3 regions of the Nonomuraea sp. NPDC026600 genome follow, and region 3 is predicted to be linked to each of the others. Evidence: riboswitches for the same ligand, from Rfam matches in the RefSeq annotation. Region 3 holds a riboswitch; each other region holds the start of a gene.
The links. A riboswitch is a leader RNA that binds a small molecule or an ion and turns the genes downstream of it on or off. The one in region 3 is predicted to bind cyclic di-AMP.
Positions count from the first base shown of each region.

Region 1: linked by a shared signal. The riboswitch ahead of AB0F17_RS45155 (C40 family peptidase) and the one ahead of AB0F17_RS12570 (NlpC/P60 family protein) in region 3 are both predicted to bind cyclic di-AMP.
Region 2: linked by a shared signal. The riboswitch ahead of AB0F17_RS14915 (hypothetical protein) and the one ahead of AB0F17_RS12570 (NlpC/P60 family protein) in region 3 are both predicted to bind cyclic di-AMP.

Region 1 covers NZ_JBEZYD010000028.1:153,775-160,079, forward strand. Annotated here, with positions in the region: gene AB0F17_RS45145 (NYN domain-containing protein) at 1-1,211, shown strand, start outside; gene AB0F17_RS45150 (C40 family peptidase) at 1,311-2,270, shown strand; cyclic di-AMP (ydaO/yuaA leader) riboswitch at 3,051-3,208, shown strand; gene AB0F17_RS45155 (C40 family peptidase) at 3,282-3,800, shown strand; gene AB0F17_RS45160 (hypothetical protein) at 3,919-4,830, shown strand; gene AB0F17_RS45165 (M48 family metalloprotease) at 4,842-6,305, shown strand, end outside.
Region 2 covers NZ_JBEZYD010000005.1:397,456-403,760, forward strand. Annotated here, with positions in the region: gene AB0F17_RS14885 (MarR family winged helix-turn-helix transcriptional regulator) at 1-305, shown strand, start outside; partial or broken gene AB0F17_RS14890 (CDGSH iron-sulfur domain-containing protein) at 312-383, shown strand; gene AB0F17_RS14895 (aldo/keto reductase) at 430-1,287, shown strand; gene AB0F17_RS14900 (PadR family transcriptional regulator) at 1,329-1,841, opposite strand; gene AB0F17_RS14905 (MDR family MFS transporter) at 1,898-3,346, shown strand; gene AB0F17_RS14910 (DUF5302 domain-containing protein) at 3,394-3,594, shown strand; cyclic di-AMP (ydaO/yuaA leader) riboswitch at 3,759-3,896, shown strand; gene AB0F17_RS14915 (hypothetical protein) at 4,106-4,807, shown strand; gene AB0F17_RS14920 (alpha/beta hydrolase) at 4,857-5,702, shown strand; gene AB0F17_RS14925 (hypothetical protein) at 5,770-6,141, opposite strand; gene AB0F17_RS14930 (roadblock/LC7 domain-containing protein) at 6,160-6,305, opposite strand, start outside.
Region 3 covers NZ_JBEZYD010000004.1:491,734-498,038, forward strand. Annotated here, with positions in the region: gene AB0F17_RS12550 (RDD family protein) at 1-46, opposite strand, end outside; gene AB0F17_RS12555 (RDD family protein) at 183-704, opposite strand; gene AB0F17_RS12560 (hypothetical protein) at 708-1,586, shown strand; gene AB0F17_RS12565 (amino-acid N-acetyltransferase) at 1,609-2,166, opposite strand; cyclic di-AMP (ydaO/yuaA leader) riboswitch at 2,456-2,612, shown strand; gene AB0F17_RS12570 (NlpC/P60 family protein) at 2,699-3,661, shown strand; gene AB0F17_RS12575 (LuxR C-terminal-related transcriptional regulator) at 3,800-4,012, opposite strand; gene AB0F17_RS12580 (helix-turn-helix domain-containing protein) at 4,682-5,080, opposite strand; gene AB0F17_RS12585 (zinc-binding dehydrogenase) at 5,160-5,768, shown strand; gene lysX (bifunctional lysylphosphatidylglycerol synthetase/lysine--tRNA ligase LysX) at 5,839-6,305, opposite strand, start outside.

The sequences.
Region 1 (6,305 bases), on a different contig from region 3:
CGCCGCTGCGCGGGATCGCCAAATTCGATCCGCGCAAGCGCGCCAAGCTGGGCAGCGCGCCCATCGCCGCCCAGTTGGAGAACGACAAGGAGTTCCGCGAGGTGGTCGCCGAGTCGGTGGCCGCCGGATGGCCCGAGCTCGTCGCCTCGCTGGTCGAGGGCAACGTGCCGCCCGCCGCCGACCCCGTGCTGGTGGCCGCCGCGGCCTACCTGACGCGCCCGGTCGGCTGGGCGGAGATGGTCGAGGCCGCCCGGGCCGACCTGGAGCAGTCGGCGGTCGCGGCCGAGGGGTCCGAGCGTGAAGAGGCGGTCAACCGGCTGCGGGAGCAGCTCGCCGCCCAGAAGAGCGCCGCCAAGGAGGAGTCCGATCGGCTGCGCGAGCAGCTCAGGCTGGCCCGCGCCGAGAACGCCGACCTGCGCCGCAAGCTCCACGACGCCCGCGAGCGGAGCAAGACCGCCGTACGCCGCGCGGAGGAGATGGAGCACGCGGCCGACGACGCCAAGTCCGCCGCGTCGGCGGCGGGCAGCGCGGGCGAGTCGGAGCTGCGCAGGCTCCGCGAGCGGCTGGCCGACGTGGAGAAACAGCTCGAAGCCTCGCGCCGGGCCGCGCGCGAGGGCAGGAGCATCGAGGACGCCCGCGTCAGAGTGCTGCTCGACGCGCTGCAGGACGCCTCCGCCGGGCTGCGCAGGGAGCTGGCCCTGCCCACCATGATCAGCAGGCCCGCCGACTCGGTCGCCGCGCTCACGGGCGAGCGCCCCGGCGTCAGAGGCGTGCCCGCGCGCGCCCTGGCCGACGACGATCCGCAACTCCTCGACCAGTTGCTCGCGCTGCCGCAGGTGCATCTGATCATCGACGGCTACAACGTGACCAAGACCGGTTACGGCACGCTGACCCTGGCCGATCAGCGCACCCGGCTGATGACCGGCCTCGGCGGGCTGGTCGCGCAGACCAGGGTCGAGGTGACCGTGGTCTTCGACGGCGCCGAGCTCAACGCGCCCGTCCAGGTGGTGGCACCGCGCGGCGTGCGGGTGCTCTTCAGCGCGCCCGGCGAGATCGCCGACGACCTGATCCGCCAGCTCGTCCGGGCCGAGCCGCCAGGACGGGCCATGGCGGTGGTCTCCTCCGATCGCGAGGTGGCCGAATCCGTCCGTCGCATGGGAGCCAGACCGGTTCCGTCAGGTCTGCTGTTGCGCAGGCTGGGCCGCGCCTAGATTACGAATCGGCCGTTCAGGTAAAAGCACACCCGCCACTTCTGTACCATTTCGCCCCAGATGTATTCCCTGGGAGGCGACACTGTGAGGTTTGGCCGGGTGCCACTGGCTGCGGGTCTCGCGATCGGGCTGCTGCTGTCCCCAACGAGCGAGGCACTGGCCGCGCCGAAGCCCACGATCAAGCAGGCGAAAGCCAAGCTCAAAAAGCTGAACGACAAGGCCGACAAGGTCGTCGACCGTTACAACACGGCGACCGAGAAGTACAAAACGGCCCAGGGCGAGTACGGCAAGCTGAACGCGAGCTACAAGCGCAAGCTGGAGACGGTCGCCACGCTGCACGCCCAGGTGGTCGCGATGGCCGTCGACACCTACAAGCTCGGCCCCGACGCCGGCTCCTGGCCCACGATGGTCGGCCAGCCGGACCCCACGGGCATGCTGGGCAGCCTGGCGCTCGCGGACCAGTTGTCGCAGGAGAAGCTGGAGCGGCTGGTGGCCTTCGACCGGGAGAACCGCGGCCTCAAGGACGAGCGCGACAAGGCCGAGACGGCGCTGCAGGCGGCCGACAAGGAGCGCGACGGGGTCGAGAAGGAACGTTCGGAGGTCCGCAAGCTCATCGCGCAGCAGAAGAAGCTGCTCGACAAGCTCGGCGCCTACAAGACCGGCGACCCGAACAGCACCGGCATCAAGTACACCGGCGCGGCCTCCGGCAACGCCGCCGCGGTGCTCAGGTTCGCGTACGCGCAGGTGGGCAAGCCGTACGTGTTCGGCGGTACGGGGCCGCGCGGCTGGGACTGCTCGGGGCTCACCCAGGCGTCGTGGCGCGCGGCGGGCGTCTCGCTGCCCCGCACCACCTGGCAGCAGTGGGCCTGGGGTTCCTCCCGCAAGGTGGATCTGAAGGATCTGCAGCCGGGGGATCTCATCTTCAGCTCGGGGCTGGGGCATGTGAGCATTTACGCGGGCAACGGGCAGATCGTCCACGCGCCCCAGACCGGCGACGTGGTCAAAGTCGTCACCCTCTCCTCCTACGGTGGCAGCCTGGTGGGGGCCATCCGCCCGTAGCGCTTTTGCTGAGTTCAAAAGCGTTATTTTTCTGTACGGCCAAGCACGGTGGGCCCCGCCCGCCGTGCGGGGCCGGGGCCTGTCCAGGGGCACGCTCCTCCGGTGGAGACGGCTGCGCGCCGTGACGTGCGCATTCTTGGCCCCGGTCCGTGGATTCCGGCGCCCGGGGTCGCGTGCTGAAGAGTGATAAATGCCACGTCGGTGTCCGTGTTCCCGGCGTGTGTGGCGAGCTCAGCGTGGCGCGTCTGGCGCTCTGAGTGAGCGTGGCGCGCGTGCGCAAGGCGGGGTCGCGGCGTGGCCCACATCGACCATACCGGCGGCGGGGTCATGCTCGGCGTGCTTTTCGCATGCTCGCCGAGCCGCGACGGCCGACGGGGGCCGTACTTGTCCTGGGATCTCGGCCGGAGATCGTCGAGGGTTCTTTGGATCTAGGGCGAATGGTGTTCGGGGGGCTGCGACCGCTGTGACCAGCGATCTGGTGCTAACGGGACCAGTGGTGCAGAAGTGACGAATGGGACCTGACAGATCGAGGTATCGTCAAGTGTGAGAAGGGTCACATTTGCGTAACATAAACCGCTGCTCCATCTGGGATTGCGGTCCTGACTGAGGGGTCTGCCTGATCCTGACAACCCCATGACGCCTTTGCCAGTTCGTTACTTAGGGCGTAGCTTCTGGCCTCGCGGCGAACAAGCCATGGCGTCGCGGCTCTCCATCGGGTCTCCGATGTGGACAGATAGAAAAACCGTTCGGTCACCGCCATTTCCCAATGTCACCAATTGCGGCGGTGGCCTGCCGAATCCGTGCAGCCAGGAGCACGGAACCGGGGACCCAGCGATCCCGTCCCAGGGATCAGGGGTGAATCGGCGCTTATCGCGCCGTAGGGCGACTTCCAGGCCCGAATCCGTCAGCTAACCCGGTAGGCGTTCGTGGAAGATCCAAGGAGAAATCCTGTCTACCTCCCCCTATAACCCCCGTCTGTCCCGCCTTGCCCTGAGTGGCGCAGCACTAACGATGACCGTGACGGCCGGAGGTGTGGTCCTCCACGCCCCGACGGCGCAGGCGACGACGGCGCGCGAACCGGCCAGTGTTTCCCGGACGACCACCACGGCGGGTAAGACCGTCAAGTCCGTGAAGAAGACCGCGCACCAGACGGCGGTCGCTCGGCAACAGGCGAGGGCCCGCACGGCCGTATCCGTGGCCAAGGACCAGCTCGGTGACCCGTACCGTTACGGGGCCACAGGACCCGGTTCCTTTGACTGCTCCGGTCTCGTCCAGTACGCCTGGAAGAAGGCCGGCGTCAAGATCCCACGCGTGACGAACAGCCAGTTCGCAGGCATCAAGAAGAAGGTCTCCTGGAAGAATCTGAAGCCAGGCGACCTGCTGTTCTTCCATGGGCTCGGCCACGTTGGCATGTTCGTCGGCAACGGCAAGATGATCCATTCGCCGAGAACAGGTCAGACGGTGCGCATCGAGAAGCTCAACGGATGGCGCAAGGCGTCGTTCGCGGGCGCGGTGCGTCCCGGTCTGTAAGGCGGTGCGTCCCGGCCTGTATGACCGTCACGAAGGTCCCGTCCCGCTGGGGACGGGACCTTCGCGCATTTTCCCGTGACGGCCGGTCTCCCGCGGTGGGCGACTACCATCGGGGAACGTGTCCGTGCAGGTGAGCCGCCGAGTCGTGGTGGCGGGGGTGCTGCTCCTGGCCCTCGCCTCGGCCAGTGCCGTCCCGCACCGGGCCACCGGGACGGGTGACCTCGCGGCGACGGTTCGTGACCTGCCGTCCGGTGGTCGTGAGCAGCCTGTGGCGGGTCGCGGCCCGACGCCCGGTGATCGCGAGCTCCCGGCGGAGGCGCGGGGCCTCTGGGGTGACGGGGCGGATGTCGTACGAGGTGCGCGTTCGGTCGTGGTCGGTCACCACGCGGCCACCGAGCTGCTTCGCGACCTGGCGCGCAGGGCCGACGCCGCCGGGACGCGTGTCTCCGCCGTGCTCGGACGGCCGGTGCGGCCCGTGGTGCTCGTGCCTGGTTCGACGGCCGAGGCCGCGCGGGTGGCCGGGGTGGGGAGTGTCGCCGGGCTGGCGGCGGTGGCCGATGGCGGGCGGGTCGTCGTGGTGCCCGAGTACTTCGGCCGGCTGACCCCGACCGGGCGGGACGTCGTGCTCACCCACGAGCTCACCCACGTCGCCGCCGGGACGGAGCGGCTGCCTGTGTGGCTCTATGAGGGGTTCGCCGACTACGTGGGCTACCGCGACGCGGGGCTGCCGGTTCGGGTCGCCGCCGCTGAGCTGGCCGCCGAGGTGCGGGCCGGGCGCTTGCCGGGCGGGTTGCCGGGGCCTGAGGCATTCGCACCCTCTTCCCGGGACCCTGTACGGCTGGCACGGGCCTACCAGGAGGCGTGGCTGGCGTGTCGCTTCATCGCCGAGCGGTTCGGTGAGGGGACTCTGGTGAGGCTCTACCGTGATGCCCAGACGGGTGGCATCGACCGGGGGCTCGCCAGGCTCGGGCTCTCGGCAGGGACGTTGACGGCACGGTGGCGCGACTACGTGCGGGACCAGCTTGCGTAAGGGGAACGCGGATGGACGATCTGCAGAGCACCGACAACATGCCGCCTGACGACGACGCGGACCCCGCCGCCCGGCACCCGGGCTCACAGCCCGGTGAGAACGCCGCGCTGCCCGAGCCGCCCGGCCCCGGCGCCGTGTCGACTGGGCGGTCCGATGGAGACGACGTGCCGTTCGGGGCGGATGCCGGGCCGGCGGGGTCGGATACCGCCCCGGACACCGGGCAGACCGCACCGGGTGGGTGGGCCGCACCAGATGGGGGCTCCGCATCGGGCGGGCAGGCCACGCCAGGGAGGCAGGCCCCGCCAGGGAGGCGGGCCACACCTGACGGGAACGCCGCGCCAGGGGGACAGGCCATGCCGAGCGGGAACGTCGCGCCAGGCGCCCCCGCTACGCCCGCGCGTGCTGGGACCGGTTGGGCCTTGGTCCTGCTCGGGGTGGTGATCCTGGTCGTGGTGGCGTTGGCGACGCCGTGGCGGGTGATGCCGCCGGGCACTCCCACCGTGCCGCCGGATCCGGCGCGTGACTTCAGTGCGGGCGAGATCGCCAGGGCCGCCGCGTTCGACGCCGCCACCAGCGTCCCCGGGTACCTGTCGCTCGGGCTGACCGTGCTGTTCGCGGGGTTGCTGGTGCTCACGCCGTTCGGGGCCAAGGTGCTGGGCGGGCTGCGCGGGCCGTGGTGGGTGCGGGTGGTGCTCGGGGTGACGGTGCTGACCGCGATCGTGGAGGCGGTCCGGTGGCCGCTGGGCGTCTGGTTCGAGGTGGTGCTGCGTGACTACGGCCTGTCCACGCAGGACTGGGCCGGCTGGACCGGGGACCGGCTCAAGGGGCTGGCCGTGGGCGTGGTGCTGCAGTCGATCATGGTGCTGGTCGTGGTGGCGCTGGCCAGGAAGGTGCGGCGCTGGTGGATTCCGGCCGCCGTGGGGGCGTTCGCGCTGACCCTGCTGGCGTCGTTCGTGTATCCGGTCGTGTTCGAGCCGTTGTTCAACGACTTCCGCCCGATGCCGCAGGGCGCGCTCAGGGTGAACCTGATGACGCTGGCCGAGCGCGCCCACGTCCCGGTCGGGGACGTGCTGATCGCCGACGCCTCACGCCGGACGAACGCCCTCAACGCCTACGTCTCCGGCTTCGGCGCCACGCGCCGGATCGTCGTGTACGACACGCTGCTGCGCGCCCCGCAGTCCGAGGTCGAGCTGGTCGTGGCGCACGAGCTGGGCCACGCCAAGTACGGCGACGTGCTCGTCGGCACGCTGATGGGCGGGCTGGGCGCCGCGTTCGGCGTGATCCTGCTGTTCCTGCTCCTGGGAGTGGTACGGCGGCGCACGGGCATCGTCTCGGCGGCCGACCCGCGGGCGGTGGGCGTGATCATGGGCTTGCTGAGCCTGGCCACGGTCATCGTGGGCCCGGCCCAGAACCTGATCAGCCGCCACATCGAGGCCCGCGCCGACCTCCACGCCCTGAACCTCACGAAGGACCCG
Region 2 (6,305 bases), on a different contig from region 3:
TCTCGATCAAGTCCCGGCAGTTGGGCAACCAGCGCGAGCTCGCCGAGGCGGTGGGCATCCAGGGGGCGACGCTGACCCACCACCTCAACGCGATGGAGACCGGCGGGCTGCTGACCCGCCGCCGGGACCCCGCCAATCGGCGGGTCCACGTGGTGGAGCTGACCGAGGAAGGGGAGCGGCTGTTCCACCGATTGCGCGAGGTGGCGGTCGCCTTCGACGCGCGCCTGCGGGCCGGGCTCAGCGAGGAGCAGATCGCCTCGTTCGAGCAGGTCCTGACCCGGCTGGCGGAGAACGTCCGCGGCTGAGGTCCCAGGTGCGGCAGATCGCGTAACAAGCCGTTCTGTGATGGCTCGCACGTGACCATCCGCTTCACCGGCACCTAGTGGCCCCCGCTGCGACGTCGTCTCCGCACCTGGGGAGGATAGGGGCATGAATACGCGACTTATCGGCCAGACCCATGTTGGCGCCATCGGGCTCGGCGCCATGCCCATGTCCGTACATGGGCACATGCCCGACGAAGCCCAGTCGATCAGGACCATCCACGCGGCGCTCGACGCCGGCGTCACCCTCATCGACACGGCCGACGCCTACACGCCGTCGTCCGACCAGGTGGGCCACAACGAGCGGATCGTGGCCAAGGCCCTGACGAGCTGGACCGGCGACACCAGTGGGGTGCTCGTGGCCACCAAGGGCGGCCACACCCGCACGGTGGACGGTGGCTGGCAGGTCAACGGCCGGCCCGACTACCTGGCCGAGGCGTGCGACCGCTCCTTGAAGGCGCTGGGGGTGGAGGCGATCGGGCTCTATCAGCACCACCGGCCCGACCCCGCCGTGCCGTACGAGGAGACGATCGGCGGCCTGCGAGACCTGCTCGACACCGGGAAGATCCTGATGGCCGGCATCTCCAACGCGAACCCGGAGCAGATCAGGCTCGCCCACGAGATCCTCGGCGGGCGGCTGGCCAGTGTGCAGAACCAGTACTCGCCGCGGTTCCGGTCCAGCGAGCCGGAGATCGACGTGTGCGCGGAACTGGGGCTGGCGTTCCTGCCGTGGTCGCCGCTGGGCGGCATCAGCTCGGCGTCGGAGCTGGGCGGCCAGCACGCGGCGTTCGCCAGGGTGGCGGCGGAGCGGGGCGTGTCTCCGCAGCAGGTCTGCCTCGCCTGGGAGCTGGCGCGCAGCCCGGTGGTGATCCCCATCCCCGGCGCCAGCAGGCCGGAGACCATCGTGGACTCGGCCGCCGCGACCGACCTCGTCCTCACCGCCGATGAGCTGGCCCTTCTCGCCTGACCGCCCCGCTGACAGCCGTCGGACGCGCCCCGGCGCAGCGGTCAGTCGCGTCCGACGGCGTCGCGTAGCTCGGCCAGGGTCTCGTCGGCCCAGGTGAGCGACGCACGGCCCTGGGCGAGACCCAGGCGGAGCGCGTACCTGCCGAATCCCGGGGTGTCCTTGGGTTTGCACTCCAGGACGGTCAGCCGCTCCGCGAACTGCGCTCTGATCCGCTCGACCACCGCGATCGCCGACTCCCGGTCGAGCAGCGTGAGCAGGAACGCCTGGAGCGCCACCTCGCTGCGCGGCGCGGAGGTCGGTTCGCGCTCGACCAGCCAGGAACGGAGCTGACTCGCGCCCTCAGGCGTGATCGCGTAGAGCTTCCGCCCGCGTGCCCCCTCCGACTCGACCGCCACCAGCCCGTCGGCGGCCATCTTCACCAGCTCCGGGTAGATCTGCGTGTGCCCGGCCTGCCAGACGTGATTGAGCGACCGCTCGAACGATTTCGTGAGGTCGTAGCCGCTGGCCGGCCCCGTGGCGTCGAGGAGTCCGAGCAGTGCGATCCGTAGGGACATGTAAGTCAGCATACCAAAGGATTGACATGTCAGTCCTTACATGTCAATCTCCACATATGACTACTGACACGAAGCGCGGAGGCGATGGCCTCCTGCTGGTCGCCGTGCTCGGCGGCATGTTCCTGGCGATGCTCGACCAGACCATCGTCGGCACGGCCCTGCCCCGGATCATCGCGGAGCTGGGCGGCGTTGATCTCTACACCTGGGTGGTCACGGCGTACCTGCTGACCTCGACCGTGACCGTGCCCCTCTATGGAAGGCTGTCGGACCAGCACGGCAGGAAGCCGCTGTTGCTCATCGGCATGTCCGTGTTCCTTGTGGGGTCCGCGCTGTGCGGGGTTGCCCAGGACATGACCCAGCTCATCCTGTTCCGCGCGCTGCAGGGCCTGGGGGCGGGCGCGCTGCTTCCGCTGTCCATCGCCCTGGTGATCGAGCTGTTCCCGCCGACCAAGGGCGGGGCCCGGGTGCAGGGGGCGATGGGCGGGGTGATGGCGCTCAGCTACCTCGCCGGGCCGTTCCTGGGCGGGCTCTTCACCGACCACGCGAGCTGGCGCTGGGCCTTCTACGTGAACGTGCCGATCGGCCTGGTGCTGATCGGGATCATCGTGCTGCGCCTGCCGCGCCAGGCGGGGCATGGTGGCGGGCGGCCGGACTACCTGGGCATCGGGGTGTTCACGGTGGCCATCAGCGCGCTGCTCATCGGCCTGACCGAGAAGGGGCTCGACGCCCACACCTGGACCAGCGTGCCGGTGGTCGGGCCGATCGTGCTGGCTCTGGTGTTGCTGGTGGTGTTCGTGGTGGTGGAGGGGCGGGCCGAGGCGCCCATCATGCCGTTGCACCTGTTCCGCAACCGTACGTACACGCTGGTCAACGTGACGTCGTTCTTCACCGCCTTCTGCATGTTCGCCGGAGTGGTGTTCCTGCCGCGCTACTTCCAGGAGGCGCTCGGCGCCACTGCGACCGAGTCGGGGCTGCGGATCTACCCGCTGACCCTGGCCATGGTGGTGGGCAGTGTCCTCATGGGCGCGCTGATGAGCCGGACGCGGGTCTACAAGCCGTGGCTGGTGGCGGCGCCGTTCCTGCTGGCCGTGGGCGCGCTGCTGTGCTCCGGCCTGACGCTGGACACGCCGCCCTGGGTGCTCGTCGGGTGGATGGCGCTGATCGGCCTCGGCATGGGCCCCATGCTCTCCGGCCTGACCGTGGCCGTGCAGTCCTCGGTGCCGCCCCAGTACATCGGCACGGCCTCGGCGAACCTGACGTTCTTCCGCCAGATCGGCGGCTCGGTCGCGCTGGCGCTGGCCGGCACCGCGTACACCTCCGAGATCACCGCCGAGGCGCCGCTGCACGGGCTGGCCGCCGCGCACGCTTCGGCCGCGGCCCTGGTCATTCCCTCGCTGGGCGTCGCGGGCGCCCTCGTGGCGCTGGTCGCCCTGATCGCCATGCCCGGCGCGCGCATCGACCGGGAGACACCACAGCCCAAGGTCGAGGCTGGTTTCGCGTCCTGAGCGCCGTCATGCGAAGCTGTCCTTGTCCCCAACACCAGGAGGTCCTCATGGCGGAAACACCGGAGCCGGAAGTCGACGAAACTCCCGAGGACGAGATGAAGCGCAAGTTCCGCGAGGCGCTCGAGCGCAAGCGCGGCCAGCACGCCGACTCGAGCGCGGGTGGCAGGGGCAACGACCCTTCCAAGATTCACGGCGCTCACGGGCCCGCCGCCAGCAAGCGTTCTTTCAGGCGGAAGAGCGGCGGTTGACAAGGGCTTTTCGGGGGGTACGGCATGCCGTACCCCCCTTTTTCTTGACCTCATAGGTAGATCTTCGCCCGATTCATGGGCTTAAGTTTGCCTTTGTCCGATTCTCTCCATATAGTCCAAGGAAGTTACCAGCCGGTGACCTGGCGCTTCAGCAGAGAGGCGTCGACCGGCAGGCGCCGAATTTCGCTCAGGCGAGAACCGGGGAACCACCGTTCCTTAGGGGTGAATCCGACCATCGGTCGGTAGGGCATCTCCACGTCCGAACCCGTCAGCTAACCCGGTAGGCGAGATGGAGAGGACTCCTACCGCATGTTTAACTCCCGTGCTGTGCCGCCCGCCCGCGTGTTGCCATCCGCCGACGACTGACCGGCACCATCCCCCAAGCTCTTCCCGCGCTCCGTCGCGTAGCGACCGTTTGGCATTCCGCCCGGCTACGCCCCTCCTTTAGCGAGCGCTCTCCTCCCTGTACCCGTATAAAGGACTTTGCTGCTTCATGTCTATTCGCTCTGCCATGCTGACTGCCGCCCTCGTCGGCGCCCTGTCCATCGGTGCCGCCACGGCCGCGCACGCCGACTCCGGCACTGACAAGAAGGTCCTGCTCAAGGGCTCGACCACGGCGTCCTACTTCTGGGACGACTCCTCCGGCCGCGCCGGGGACACCGGCTTGCCGGCCAGCGGCAAGCCCATGCAGAAGCGTCTCGCCGCCAGCCCGAGCTGGCCGCTCATGACAGAGGGCTACGTTGTCTACAAGGGCAAGAAGATGCCCTTCTTCGTCGGTGACCGCGGCCCGGGCACGCCGTCCTCCAGCGGTGTCATGCTCGACCTGGACGCCAAGACCTTCGCCGACCTGACCGGCGGCCGCTTCAACTCCAGCACGCTGGGTGTGGACGGCGTCGGCGGCCAGGGCCACATCAAGGTTGGCTACATCATCACCAAGTGGGGCAACGGCCCGGGCAAGAAGAACTACCCGGTCGCCTACTCGACCGGTGCCTACGCCCGCGTGGACCACAACCCCGCCAAGCCCCCGCAGGTCGCCGCTCCGAAGACGGTCAGCCCCAAGCCCGCTCCGGGCGCCGACCTGCCCGCGGTGCCGGTGTCCGACAAGAAGGCCGCCGAGTCGAGCGACGCTCTCAACGGCGCCGTGCTGGGGGCCGGGCTGGCGATCGTCGGTGGCGGCGTGATGGTCGGCCGCAAGCTCCTCCTCCAGCGCTGACGGTCCGTCGGTCTTTGCTTCGCGGGAAACAGAATGTCATTCTGATCCCGTGACCAAGCATGCAGTCGCCAACGGCATCCAGATCGCCTACGAGACCTTCGGCTCATCCGACGGACGTCCCCTGCTCCTCATCATGGGGCTCGGCGCCCAGCTCATCCACTGGGACGACGAGCTCTGCGAGCTCCTGGCGGAGCAGGGCCATCACGTCGTCAGATTCGACAACCGTGACTCCGGTCTCTCCACGCACCTGCACGACGAGGACGTTCCCGCATTGGGGACGTCCTCGTCGTATTTGCTGGACGACATGGCCGACGACGCCGCCGGGCTGATGGACGCCCTCGGCTGGACCGCTGCCCATGTGGTGGGCGCCTCGATGGGCGGGATGATCGCCCAGACGCTCGCCATCCGGCACCCCGAACGCGTGCTGACCCTCACCTCGATCATGTCGACCCCCGGCCCGAACGTGGCCCCGCCCACCCCGGAGGCCAGCGCGGTGCTGCTCGCACCGCCCGCGCCCGATCGGGCGGGCGTCCTCGCCCAGGCCCTGACGACCTGGTCGGTGATCGGCTCGCCCGGCTTCGACCTGGACCGGGAACGCATCGTCCGGATGTCCGGCCAGGCGTACGACCGGAGCTTCGACCCGCCGGGCACGACCCGGCAACTGGCCGCGATCCTGGTCTCCGGTGACCGCACCGAACAGCTCGGCACGCTGGGCGTGCCCGCCCTGGTCATCCACGGCGAGGCCGACCGGCTCGTCCCGGTCGTCGGCGGCCGGGCCACGGCGGCGGCGATCCCGGGCGCCAGGCTGCTGACGTTCCCCGGCATGGGTCACGATCTGCCCGAACCGCTGTGGCCGGAGATCGTCGACGCCATCACCAAGCTCACCACCGGGTGACGTACCGGAGATCGCTGGAGGACGGTGGCTCGCGTTCGCCGCGCCCGTACGCGAGCCACCGGGTCTCTCAGACCTCCAGCTTCTCCTCGATGCCGCGTAGCTGGTGCCTGGCCATCGCGAGGTTGGACCGCGCCCGGTCCAGGGCGAGATAGAGGAACAGCCCCTTGCCGCCGCGGCCGGTGATCGGCCGGATGATGTGGTACTGGCCGCCGAGCGTGATCAGGATGTCCTCGATGGATTCCTTGAGCCCCAGCGAGTCCATCGTGCGCAGCTTGGCCTTGACCACCTCCGTGTTACCCGCCGCGGCGACCTGGAGATCCAGGTCCTTCGAACCGCCGAGCGCGCCCAGAGCCATGCCGCTGCCGTGGTCGACGATCGCCGCTCCGATCGAGCCGTCGATCGTCATCATCTCCTTGAGAGAGACGTCCATGCTGGCCATGCCTTCCTCCGTTCAAGGTCAGTGAATCCGTGCTGCGATGGCGGCCACACTGGCCGCCGTCTTGCGCCCCTCCAGCCGGAGCAGCCCGAGATTGGTGCCGGGCTCAGCCAGGACTGTGAGGACGATGGTGGGGCCCGCCGCGTAGAAGGCGGCGAAGCCGGCGG
Region 3 (6,305 bases):
CAATGAGGCGGGCGGCCAGCCGTTCCCACCATTCCGCTGGGACCACGTCACTCCACGGCGGCGACCCGGCCATAACCCACCTCGACCCTTCGGCGAACCGACCGCTACCCATTTTGGTACGGCCCGCACACACAAAACAGAGGCCGGCCAACCGGCCGACCTCTGTTTCGCGCTCGCGAGGACTACTTGATCTTCACGACCACGGTGTTGCTGAACTTGTCGGCGAACGTCTGCTGCAGCGGCTTGTCCCAGAGCTGGGAGGCACCGTTCAGCGCGACGGCGATCCCGCCGAGCAGCGTCCCGACGAACGGGATGATGCCGAGGAGGTATCCGCCCCAGGTGATGGCCGCCCGCTTGAGCGCCACCTCGTTGGGCAGGCCGCCGGGCGGCAGCATGTTGCCCATGGGCACGATCTTGATACCCATGACCAGCTTGCCGACCGTCTGGCCGCTCATCTTGGTCATGAAGTACTCGTAGGCGACATAAATCGCCGTCATCAGGATGGTCTGCACGATCCCGTAGGCGAGCGGGCCCAGCAGGCCGCTCGACGTACCGGTCACGGAGTTGTAGCTGCTGAGCAGGATGGCCGCGAGAATGAGGCCCAGCACCCCGGACACGATGCCGAAGATGACACCGTCGATGATCCTCGCCACGAGCCGCTGCCACCACTCGGCGAGCGGGGCCGGGGCTCCGGGCGGCTGCATCCCGTGCGGCTGGGCGCCGTAACCGGGCTGCTGGCCGTACTGGGGTTGCTGCGGCTGCCCGTATCCGGGCTGGCCGCCGTACTGCGGCTGCTGCTGACCGTAACCCGGCTGGGACTGCTGCTGCTGCCCGTACTGGGGTTGCTGACCATAGCCGGGCTGCTGGCCCGACGCGGGCTGCTGGCCATAACCAGGCTGCTGACCGTAACCGGGCTGCGATTGCGGCTGCTGACCGTAATCAGGCTGCTGACCATAGCCGGGCTGCTGGCCCGACGCGGGCTGCTGGCCATAACCAGGCTGCTGACCGTACCCAGGCTGCTGGCCATATCCCGGCTGGGACGGCTGCTGCTGACCATAGCCGGGCTGCTGGCCGTAACCGGGCTGCGGTTGCGGCTGCTGCTGGCCATAACCAGGCTGGCCGTACTCGGGCTGCTGGCCCGAAGCCTGCTGCTGCCCGTAGCCGGGCTGCTGGCCGTACTCGGGTTGCTGGCCATAGCCGGGCTGCTGCCCGTACTGCGGCTGCTGACCGTACTGCGACGGCTGCTGCTGGCCATATTGCGGCTGCTGGCCGTAGCCCGGCTGCTGCTGCTGCCCGTACTGGGGCTGCTGGCCGTACTGCGGCGGTTGCTGCTGGCCATAGTTGGGTTGCTGACCATAGGCGTCGTCCGCCCGGTAGCCAACGACCGTTACATCCGGGTCGGGCTCGCCATAGGGACGGCCCGCGTTGTGATGTCCGTATTCGGGAGTCCCGCCAGGCGCAGAGTGCTCGCCGGAATCATCCTGTGGATACGGCGGCTGTCCGGTGCTCACCGTGTCACCTCGCTTCGAGTGCGCATGTGGCACGTGTCAGGACACATGCCTGTGCTGCCCAACGTATCGACATAGGTATCAACAATCACCTTTCGCATTAGTCAAGGTCCGCGTCACCCGATGTCAGGTGGAGCAGCATGCGGGTGTTCCCCAGAGTGTTGGGCTTGACGTGTTCCAAGTCGAGGAACTCGGCGACACCCTCGTCGTACGAGGCCAGCAGCTCCGCGTAGACCTCTGGCGAGACCGGAGTGCCCTGAACCGGGCGGAATCCATGCCTCGCGAAGAAATCGACCTCAAAAGTCAGACAGAATACCCGGCGCAGGCCGAGCTCTCGAGCGGTAATGATCAAGGAAGAGACGATCCGGTGCCCGATTCCGAGGCCGCGGAACTCCGGGTTGACGGCCACCGTACGAATCTCCGCGAGATCCTCCCAAAGCACATGCAGCGCGCCGCAGCCGACCACCAGGCCACCGCGCTCGGCGATCCAGAACTCCTGCACGTCCTCGTACAGGGTGACCGTGGCCTTCTCCAGAAGCCGCGGTCCGGCGCCCGCGTAGGTGTCGACCAGGCGCCTAATCGTCCTGACATCCGGCGTGCGGGCACGCCGGACGACGATTTCCGTGTCCGGGACTGTCACTTCGGCGACCTGCTCCATGGGTCTCCAGAGTACAGATCCGATTACGGCTCACCCCTAACTGCGACCTCTCCCCCATCTCATGACATCTGGTGGTTGATCGAACACGATGGGGGATCCCTTGACTCCTAGGCTTCCATGTCTTGGCGAACTTGGTGGAAAAAGGACATAAAGTCTGTTCTGTACGGCCAAGCACGAGACCCTCTCGTGACCCTTCGGTTGCGAAACCTCTACTGACTTGGCAGTTCTGGTTGAGCACGAACGCCGAGTGCACTAGTGTCCAGCGACGATGTCACCCGCGCGAGCCAAGCGTGGAGACGCGCCCAATCTCCGCGAGGAGAACCGGGGACCCGCCGGTGGCGAGCTCATCCTGACGCCACCCTGGGGTGAATCCGAGCGGTTCGTTCGGTAGGGCTGCTCCGGCCCGAACCCGTCAGCTAACCCGGTAGGCGCCGATGAGAGGAGCTGGTTGGTGAAGTACACCCGCAATCGCGAGGGGAAGCCGGCGGGCGCTCACGCCCGCCCTCCGGGATCCCGGAGAGCCTCCACCCGCTTGGGTGTCATCGCGGCTACCGTCGCCACCCTCCTGTTCGCCATCCCCGTCGGCTCCGCCGTCGCCGATCCCAAGCCCTCGCTGAAGGCCCTGTCCAAGCAGGCCGAGGAGCTCCACACCCAGATCGAGACGCTCAGCGAGCAGTACAACGGCCAGCGGGAGAAGCTCAAGACCGCCAAGAAGGCGGTCGAGGCGGCCCAGAAGACGCTGGCCACCAGCGAGTCCGATCTGGCCGTCAAGCGCGCCAAGGCCTCGCTGCTGGCCCAGAACGCCTACATCAACGGCGGCCTCGGCCAGTCCCTGGCGTTCACCACCTCCGACGACCCCGAGAGCTTCCTCGACCGGGCGGCCACCACCTACGCGCTGGAGCAGCAGCAGGGCGCCGAGGTCAACCTGGTGACCGCGGCCAGGGAGGCCGCCGAGCGGGCCAGGACCAGCGCCAAGACGCGCATCGACGAGGTCCAGGAGATCGTCGACGGCCTCGGCACCAAGCGCGACAAGATCACCAAGCTGGTCGCCAAGGTCGAGAGCAGCCTCTTCAAGCGCGCGATCGGCGAGGCGGGCCGCCCCGGCTCGCGCGCCGTGAAGGTGAACCTGCCGGTCATCGGCGCCGGCAAGGCCGCCATAGCCGCCAGGTGGGCGCTCACGCAGCAGCTCAAGCCCTACGTCTGGGGCGCCGAGGGCCCGAGCTCGTACGACTGCTCCGGCCTGGTGATGGCGGCCTACCAGCGGGTGGGCATCTCACTGCCGCACTACACCGGCGATCAGTGGACGGCCGGCCGGCACATCTCCAAGGAGGAGCTGCGCGCCGGCGACCTGGTCTTCTTCTACGGCGACCTGCACCACGTCGGCATCTACATTGGTGGCGGCATGATGGTCCACGCACCGCAGACCGGCGACGTCGTGCGCATCGCGTCCATCGCTCGCCGTCCGTTCGCGGGTGCCGTACGCATCGCCGACTGAACTTCCGGCGCTCTGACAGCAGGCGTCCCGGCAGCAGGCGCCCTGGCGACAGGCGCCCGAGCAGCAAGCGCCGGCGGCGAACGCTCTGACAGCCGGGGTCTGGCGGCAGGGGCTCCGGCGGCGGGCCCGCCGGCGCGGTCAGATGAGCTGACGGCGGGCGGCCCAAGCCACGGCCTCGATCGCGGTGGCGACTCCGATGCGGTCGCAGATACCCCGCAATCTCCGGCGTACCGTGCGCCCGCTGATATCCAATCGTCTGCCCACCCGGTCAACCGTGACTCCCTTGGCAAGCTCCGCCAGCAACGCCAGATCCGCATGGCTGAGCTCAACGCCTTCAGTGAGCACATACATCGGGAGCCCTCCCCCCAACAGCAGAACTCGAGACGTCTCTGTCCGAGCAGAAGGTAAACGCATTCTGGAAAGGTCGTCAAGCAAGCCAATCCTCACATTTGACGATCGACATTGACATGATCCTCTATATGTGAAGTACTCGCCATATGTCGGCACACTTCGGGGCCTGATGAGCGAGCACAGCCGTCCTTACAAGGGCTCCGACCCACCACCGCCGAGCACCACGGACATGCTGGGCTTCGATCCCTGGGACGCCGATTTTCCGCCGCGCTCCATATACGAAATATCGGGAAATACAGCGGTGTGGGCCACTCTTTCGTACCTGGCCGGGCTGTACGTACGAGCCCTGCCGCGCGATCCCCGTTTCGGACACGGCTCCGACCCGCTCGGCAAAGGCGATCCGACAGAGCCGGTGGAATCGTTCCTGCTCATGAACTCCACGGACCGACCACAGCCGCCCGCGCGGGCTGGTCAAAAGAGAGCGCCCGCGGGCGGGTGCCGAGGCGATCGCGACCGAGCTGATCCGGACGCTGCCGAACGAGGCCGAACTGATCACTGTTCTCCTACTCGCCGCCGGACGCGGGACCGCTGTCAACCTAACCGCCGTCGGCGGCCTGAACGTTACGCGGCACGTGGCCGCTGCGGCCCGGAGATCCTGCCCGCAGACGGTCAGGCGGTGGCGTCGTACGTCTTCCTGGCCGCTTCGACGATCTGGATGTTGGCCTCGGCCCAGCCCTTGATCGCGGCCACCAGCGGCATCAGGCTCTCGCCGAGCGATGTGAGCTCGTAGTCGACCCGGACCGGCACCGAGGGCGTGACCGTGCGCCGCACCAGGCCGTCGCGCTCCAGCCCGCGCAGCGTCTGGGTGAGCATCTTCTGGCTGACGCCCGCGATGCGCCTGGACAGGTCGCTGTAGCGGCGAGGCCCGCTCGCCAGGCCGGTGAGCACCAGCGTCACCCATTTGTCGCTGAGCCGGTCGAGCAGCTTCCTCGACGGGCACTCCGCGAAGTAGGCGTCGAACGCCTGCTTGGCCTCCTCGCGCCGGTCGGCCGCCGTGGTCGTCGCCATCCCTCGTCCCTCCAGGTGAGTTACGCACTCACAGGTGTCTACTTACCAGAAGAGAGTAACTCTTCCTAGGGTCGTAGGCATGACGAACATGCGCGCGCTCATCGGTGGTACCGGCTCCCCACGGCTCGTGGAGGTGCCGGTGCCGGAGGCGGGACCGGGCCAGGTGCGGATCAGAATGGCGGCGGCCGGGGTGAACCCCTTCGACCTGGCGGTGGCCGCGGGGACACTGGCCGACCACGGCGTGGCCAGGAAGCTGGATTCCTACGGGCTCGGCTTCGATGTGGCCGGGACGGTCGACCAGGTGGGCGAAGGGGTCGCCTACCTGGTCGGAGACGAGGTGATCGCGCTGGTGGGCAGGCTGGAGCTGCCGGTCAAGGCGCAGGCCGAGTACGTGGTGGTCGACGCCTCGGCGGTGGCGAAGGCGCCCCGGGGCGCGTCGGCCGTGGCGGCGGCGACGATCCCGCTCAACGCGTTGACCGGTGTGGTGGTCATCCCGCTGCGCGGCACGGACGTCGCGTCGGTGTTCTTCAGGGCGGACGCGGCCCAGCTCGCCGAGGTGGTGCGCCTGGTCGAGGCGGGCCGGGTCACGCTGCGCGTCGCGGGCACGTACCCGCTGGAGAAGGCCGCCGACGCGCACGCCCGCCTCGCGGCAGGCGGCGTGCGTGGCCGGCTCGTGCTGGTGCCGTGAGCCGCGCGACACATCGGCCGGTGAATCGCTATGCTCACCGGCCGAGCGCCGTACGACGTGGCCGTGCGGGTCAGTTGGTCGGCTTGACCAGCGGGAACAGGATCGTCTCCCGGATGTTCTTGCCGGTGAAGGCCATGACCATCCGGTCGATGCCGGCGCCCATGCCACCCGTGGGCGGCATGGCGTACTCCAGGGCCTGGAGGAAGTCCTCGTCGAGCTGCATGGCCTCCGGGTCGCCCCCGGCGGCCAGCAGGGACTGCTCGACCAGGCGGCGGCGCTGCTCGATCGGGTCGACGAGCTCGGAATAGGCGGTGCCCAGCTCGGTGCCGAACCCGATGAGGTCCCACTTCTCGGTCAGCAGCGGGTTGTCGCGGTGCTGGCGGGTCAGCGGCGAGGTCTCCAGCGGGTAGTCCATGACGAACGTCGGCTGGATGAGCGTGTGCTCGACGAGGGCCTCGAAGATCTCCTGGACGAGCTTGCCCTGGCCCCACTTCGGGTCCCAGTGGACATCCCGCTTGTCAGCAAATTTCCGGACCT